DNA from 2 places in the Leucobacter sp. Psy1 genome. Region 1 is predicted to be linked to the other one. Evidence: predicted binding sites of a transcription regulator. Region 1 holds the regulator's gene; the other holds the start of a gene.
The links. Region 1 encodes HspR, which represses chaperone genes until heat shock. Its sites were predicted from a motif close to AAGTTGAGTCNNNNNGACTCAACTT; they were not measured.

Region 1 (3,400 bases):
TCTGCAGCGCCTCGGCGTCGAGAGCTTCGGTGAGGCCGGAGAGCCGTTCGACCCGGCGCAGCACGAGGCCATCGCTCAGGTGCCGACTCCCGGCACGGAGCGCGACACCGTGCTCGATGTGGTGGAGCGGGGCTACCGGATCGGCGATGTCGAGCTGCGCCCCGCCAAGGTAGCGGTGGCGGTGGGGGCAGATGGCTAGTCAGGACTGGTTGGAGAAGGACTTCTACCGCACCCTCGAGGTGTCGAAGGACGCGTCCGAGGCGGAGATCAAGAAGAGCTACCGCAAGCTCGCACGGAAGTACCACCCCGACTCGAATCCCGGGGACGAGGCTGCCGAATCGAGGTTCAAGGAGATCAGTGAAGCGTTCTCCGTGCTCTCCGATCCCGAGCAGCGCGAGGAGTACGACCAGATCCGAGCCATGGGCGCCGGCGGGGCCCGCTTCTCCGCAGGCGGCACCGGCGGTCAGGGCTTCGACGACGTCTTCGGCGGTATGTTCGGCGGAGGCGCGGGCCGAGGCGGTCACCAGTTCACCTACCAGCAGGGCGGTGCGACCGGTTTCGAGGACATCTTCGGGATGTTCGGCGGCGGAGGCGCTCCACGCGGGCCGCAACCGGGCCGCGACATCCAGGCCTCGACCACGCTGGACTTCGAGACCGCCGTGAAGGGCAACACCATCACGCTGCAGACCCCGTCTGGCAACGTGAAAGTGAAGATCCCGGCCGGTGTCAGCGACGGCAAGCGCATCAAGGTCCGCGGCAAGGGCGAGCCGAGTCCGAACGGCGGACCGCAGGGTGACATCATCTTGACGGTGCACGTGCGCAAGCACCCGGTGTTCGAGCGCGACGGCGACAACCTCCGGTTGACGCTGCCCGTGACGTTCACCGAGGCGACGCTCGGCGCGACGGTGGAGGTGCCGCTGCTGGGCGGCGGCACCGTCAAGCTCAAGGTGCAGCCGGGCACGCCGAGCGGCCGCGTCCTGCGGGTCAAGGGGCGCGGTGTGCAGACGGCGAAACGCGTCGGCGACCTCCTCGCAGAGGTCCAGGTCGTCGTTCCCACGCACCTGAGCGACGAGGCGCGCGCAGCGCTCGAGGCGTTCAGGGAGATCGAACCGAAGGAGAACCCCCGCGACGACCTGATGGCGCGCGCCCGGGGCTGATCGCCGACTTCTGAAGCAGCGAGAGAGAGGGGAGAGTGATGGTACGAGGACCGCAGATGGACCGGTTCACACCGGTGTTCGCGATCGCGGCGGCTGCCGACCTCGCGGATATGCATCCGCAGACGCTGCGGCAGTACGACCGCATCGGCCTGGTGTCCCCGCAGCGTACCAGCGGCAACACGCGCCGCTACTCCCTTCACGATGTCGAGCGCCTGCGCGAGGTCTCCCGGCTCTCAGCCGAGGGGCTGAGCCTCGAAGGCATCAGGCGTGTGCTCGAGCTCGAGGACCGGGTGCGTGAACTCGACGCCCGCGTTCGCGAGCTCGAGCGCGCACTGTCGACCGAGATGCTGAACCGCCCCGATCGGCGCGTCTTCGCAGCCGGGGCGGCGGGCGAGGTCGTGACGCTCAAGCGGGGCACCCGCGTGCGGCGCAACGCTGACGTGGTCGTCTGGCGGCCGCTCGGCCGCGGCGATGGCGGCGAGCACCGAGGGAACGGCAGCGAGCACCGTGGAGGATGATCGGGATCCCGAGGAACTGTTCCGGTCTCTCTCCCGGTACCCCGATTTCGATGCGGTGGAGCTGGAGGCGTACGACGCCACCGACCGCCTGCTGCTCGACACTGCCGAGGCCGCGATCGCGGATCTCGCTGACGGCGAGCTCGTTGTTATCGGGGACCGTCACGGCGCGCTGACCATCGGTGCCCGTGCGCTCCTCGGTGCCACGGGGATCCGCGTGTTCCAGGACCCGCTGCTCGGGGAGCGCGCACTCGCCGCCAACGCGGAGCGTCTCGGTGTCGACGACTTCAGCTCGCGTCCACTCGACCGGTCACTGCTCGACGGGGCTCGGGTGGTGCTGCTCCAGCTGCCCAGGAGCCTCGACGCCCTCGACGAGATCGCGCGCGCGATCGCCGACTGGGCGGATCCCGCGGTGCAGGTGTTCGCTGGCGGGCGCGTCAAGCACATGACGCTGACCATGAACGAGGTCCTCGGCCGATCCTTCACGAGCGTGAGTGCCGGCCTGGCCCGGCGTAAATCACGCGTCTTGAGCGCCTCGGGTCCCAGGGCCGGCGAAACACGTTTCCCGGTGTGGGGCGAGGACCCGGACCTCGACTTCCGTGTCGCCGCGTTCGGGGCGACGTTCGGGGGTGCGACTCTCGACCACGGCACGCGCCTGCTGCTCGCAGCGGACGGTACCCGTGACGCGATCGCCGGCGCGCAGCGCGTCGTCGACCTCGGCTGCGGGAACGGCGTCCTCGCGACGGCGGCGGCGCGTGCGAACCCGCGCGCCGAGGTGATCGCCACCGATCAGTCCGCAGCCGCCGTGGCTGCCACCCGCCTGACGAGCGAGGCCGCGGGCGTGGCCGATCGCGTGCGGGTGCACCGCGCGGATGCGACGGAGGCCGTGCCCGACGGCTGGGCCGATCTGATCCTGCTCAACCCGCCGTTCCACTCGGGATCGACGGTGCACGCCGAGGTCGCGCATCGACTCATCCGCTCGAGTGCCCGCGCTCTCGCGCCTGGCGGAGAACTCCGCCTCGTGTTCAACACGCACCTCGCCTACCGCCCGCTCGTGGAGCGTGTCATCGGCCCGGTTGAGCAGGTGGCGCGCACCCGCACGTTCACAGTGCTCGCGGCACGGAAACGGCGCTGAACCTAGCCGGACACCTCGATGATCGTCTTCCCGAAGTTGCCGCCGTCGAGCATGCTCGTGAAGACCTCGGGGGCCCGATCCAGACCTGCGGTGATGTCCTCGCGGTACTGGATCTTGCCCTCGCGCACCCAGGCGCCCATGTCCCTCAGGAAGTCCTCGAACATGGTCGGCACGAACTCGTTCTGAATGAAGCCGCGCAGCGTCAGCGACTTGCGCAGGACCAGTCCCATGAGCGCGGGAGCCCGGTCGGGACCCTCGGGCAGCTCGGTGGCGTTGTAGCTGGCCGCGAGACCGCAGACCGGCACGCGCGCGAACGTGTTCAAGCGCGGCAGAATCGCCTCGAACACCGCGCCGCCCACGTTCTCGAAGTAGACGTCGATGCCACCCGGAGCGGCACTGCGCAGTTGCTCGACCAGGTCGCCCGACCGGTGGTCGAGCGCCGCGTCGAAGCCGAGCTCCTCCAGATAGGCAACTTTCTCAGGTCCGCCGGCGATCCCGACGGTCCGGCATCCCTTGAGCTTCGCGATCTGGCCGACCGCACTGCCGACGGGACCGGTAGCTGCAGCGACGGCGACGGTCTCACCCGGCTGCGG
Region 2 (3,400 bases), 470 kb from region 1:
GGCACTCGGATTCATCGCGGCGAACAGTCCGCTGTCCGAGGTGTACTTCTCGATCCGAGATTTTTCGATCGGACCGGAATCGCTCCACCTGCACCTGTCGATCGGGCAGTGGACGGCCGACGGACTTCTCGCGATCTTCTTCTTCATGGTGGGGCTGGAGCTCAAGCGCGAGTTCGTCGGCGGCGCCCTCAGCCGCTTCTCCACCGCCATCGTCCCTGTCGCCGCCGCGTTCGGCGGCGTAGCGGTTCCCGCCCTGATCTACACGGCGTTCAACGCGGGGACTGAGACGTCGCACGGGTGGGCGATCCCGACCGCGACGGACATCGCATTCGCTGTCGCGGTCCTCGGGCTGCTCGCGCCGGGAATTCCGATGGCGCTCCGCATGTTCCTCCTCACCCTGGCAGTGGTCGACGACCTCATCGCCATCACGATCATCGCCATGTTCTACACGGACGGCCTCAATCTCGGGGCGTTGGCTCTCTCAGTCATTCCGATCGCCGCGTTCGCCCTCATCGGCTACCGTTTCCCGCACTGGCTCGCAAAATCCGGTGCCGCCCCGTGGCTCATCATGCTTCCCCTCGGCGTCATCGCGTGGGCGCTCTTCCACGCGTCGGGCATCCACGCGACGATCGCCGGTGTCGTCCTGGCGTTCCTCGTTCCGGTCCGAGGGAGGGGCGAGACCGACCTCGCGGAGGTCTTCGAGCACCGCTTCCGTCCGCTCTCGACCGGAGTCGCGGTCCCCCTCTTCGCCTTTTTCGCCGCGGGCGTGGCCGTCGGTTCCACCTCCGGATTCCCCTTCGACCCCGTCGCACTGGGCGTCATGGTCGGACTCGTCCTGGGCAAGCCGATCGGCATCACCCTGACGACCTGGCTCGTCACGAAGTTCACGAGCGCCGAGCTCGACCCGACGGTGCGTTGGAACAAGCTCATCGGAGTCGGGGCGCTCGCCGGCGTCGGCTTCACTGTCTCACTCCTCGTGACCGATCTCAGTTTCACAGACCCCCATCACGCGGACACCGCCCGCCTGGCGGTCATGGTGGGATCACTCATCGCCATCGTCGTTTCCGCGTTCTTCCTCGTCCGACCGAGCGAGGCACGTGCCGCGAAACGGCTGCCACGGGACACCTGACACGCTCGACGGACCTCGATTTGGGGGGCGCCACGGACCGTGCTAAATTAGTTCTGTTGCGCCGGTCGCAGCGAGCACCTCTAGCTCAATTGGCAGAGCAGCTGACTCTTAATCAGCGGGTTCCGGGTTCAAGTCCCGGGGGGTGTACAGCAAGGCCCCCACTCTCACGAGTGGGGGCCTTCTTCGTTCCCCTTTCAGATTATTTTCGGCGATCTTCATGGGCGCTCTCGGCATCCTCCAGGCATGTTTCCGGGGATCTGGAGCTATTCTCGTCTCAACTTGAGTGATAGTGACTCAAGTTCGGAGATTCGAAGGGAGATTGATTCATCATGGCACTGTCTTTTGATCCTTTCAGCGAACTGGATCGCCTTGCGAGCGGCTTGCTCCAGTCCCGATCCGCGCCCCGCGTGATGCCGGTAGACCTCTACCGAGATCAACAGCGGTACGTACTGACCGCGGACCTCCCCGGCGTCGACCCGGGCTCCGTCGATGTGGACGTCGACGGGCAGTTGCTCACCATTCGCGCACAGCGCTCCGCATCGTCGACCGAGGGCGTCAAGTGGCTCGCACGGGAGCGCCAGGAGGGCAGCTACCTCAGGCAGTTCAGCATTGGGGAGGGCGTCGACACCGCTGGCATCTCGGCCTCGTACGAGAACGGTGTGCTGAGCGTCATCATCCCGATCAGCGAGCGCGCAAAACCGCGAAAGATCGAGGTGGAGACGCCGCATGAGGCCCGGGAGACGGAGTCGCGCACCATCACGGCGTGATCGCGCCTCCTGTCCCGGCTCAGCCGGGTCGCTTCTCGCGGGTATCCTGCCTCCGGACCCGCAAGGAGTGACCCGGCTGTCTCGGGTTCGCGGGGGATCGCGGGTGGTCGCGAGTTGGGTCGGCGGCCCAGTCGGTGGCGCAGTCGGTAGGCTGGTTTCATGACTCAGCCGTCCCCCGACCTCGCGTTCGCCCTGCGCCTGGCAGATCTCGCCGATGCCGTCTCGCTCCCCCGCTTCCAGGCCGCTGACCTGCACGTGGACACGAAGCCTGACCGCTCGTTCGTCACCGATGCGGACACCGCAGTCGAGCGGGCACTGCGCGAAGTCATCGAGCAGGAGCTCCCGGGTGACAGCTTCTTCGGCGAGGAATCCGGTCGCTCCGAGCGGGGATCCCGTCGCTGGATCATCGACCCGATCGACGGCACGGCGAACTTCCTCCGCGGAGTTCCGAACTGGGCGACGCTGATCGCCCTCGAAGTGGACGGCGTCGCCACCGTCGGAGTGGTCTCCGCACCGGCGTTCGGGGCTCGCTGGTGGGCATCGACCGGAACCGGCGCGTGGGGGCAGGCGTCAGGTCAGGAGCCGCGGCGCCTCAGGGTGTCCGATGTGCGCGACCTCGAGCACGCCTCCCTGAGCTTCCAGAGCATCGAGCAGTGGGACCAGGCGGGTTACCTCGAGGCGCTCGTCGCCCTCACCAGGACCGTGTGGCGGGATCGCGCCTACGGTGACATGTGGTCGTACATGCTGCTCGCGGAGGGCCTCGTCGACATCGTCGCCGAATTCGACGTCAAGCCCTACGATCTCGCCGCGATCGCGCCGATCGTGCGGGAGGCGGGCGGGCGGTTTACGGATGTGAACGGCGCTGACACCGCCTGGAACGGGAGCTCACTCGCGACGAACGGGCATCTGCACGACGCAGCCGTCGCCCACATCGCTGAGCACCACTCCCCCGCCTGACTCCCCGCGCTACGCTTCGCGCTGGTGACGACCGTCGGGATCGATGGCATCCAGGATCCTGCCGACCTGATCCGCGAACACCCCGACCTGATCGGGATCCACGGCGTCGAAAACCAGGCGGCGCACTTCTGCGACGTGGGCGGGAGCGTGCTCGTCCAAGTGCCGCTGCCCCGCTTCGGTGAGCACGACGTTGGTGGCTCTGCCGTCACCGGGGTGCGCCTCGCGTCGCACCCACCCCTGTTTCACCAACCGGGTGACCACGTGGGAGAGTCGCGACAGCGACGCATTCGTGAAGAGCGCAAGGTCGCTCATGAGGCGCGTGTGATCGTCAGCGTCGGACAGCATCGCCAGCACGTGATAGTCGAACAGGGTGACTCCGGCGTCACGCTTGAGCTGCGCCTCGAGCGCGCTGGGCAGCAGTACGTTCAGGCTGACCAGGCGCAACCACGCCCGTCGCTCCTCATCATTGAGCCATTTCGGTTCCGTCATCGTTCCCTTCCCCAAGACACGGACGGTCCTCGCTATCGCGACGTAAGTATATGCGAGC

Region 2: a site for HspR is predicted at 1,406-1,430, ahead of K8P10_RS11580 (Hsp20/alpha crystallin family protein). Genes of this name have one in related genera too.

What each region holds. Positions count from the first base shown of each region.
Region 1 is NZ_CP083692.1:2,908,741-2,912,140, reverse strand. It holds gene K8P10_RS13770 (nucleotide exchange factor GrpE) at 1-199, shown strand, start outside; gene K8P10_RS13765 (DnaJ C-terminal domain-containing protein) at 192-1,157, shown strand; gene K8P10_RS13760 (heat shock protein transcriptional repressor HspR) at 1,214-1,675, shown strand; gene K8P10_RS13755 (methyltransferase) at 1,629-2,807, shown strand; gene K8P10_RS13750 (NADP-dependent oxidoreductase) at 2,810-3,400, opposite strand, start outside.
Region 2 is NZ_CP083692.1:2,441,754-2,445,153, forward strand. It holds gene nhaA (Na+/H+ antiporter NhaA) at 1-1,129, shown strand, start outside; tRNA gene K8P10_RS11575 (tRNA-Lys) at 1,204-1,276, shown strand; gene K8P10_RS11580 (Hsp20/alpha crystallin family protein) at 1,459-1,896, shown strand; gene K8P10_RS11585 (inositol monophosphatase family protein) at 2,056-2,853, shown strand; gene K8P10_RS11590 (MarR family winged helix-turn-helix transcriptional regulator) at 2,863-3,342, opposite strand.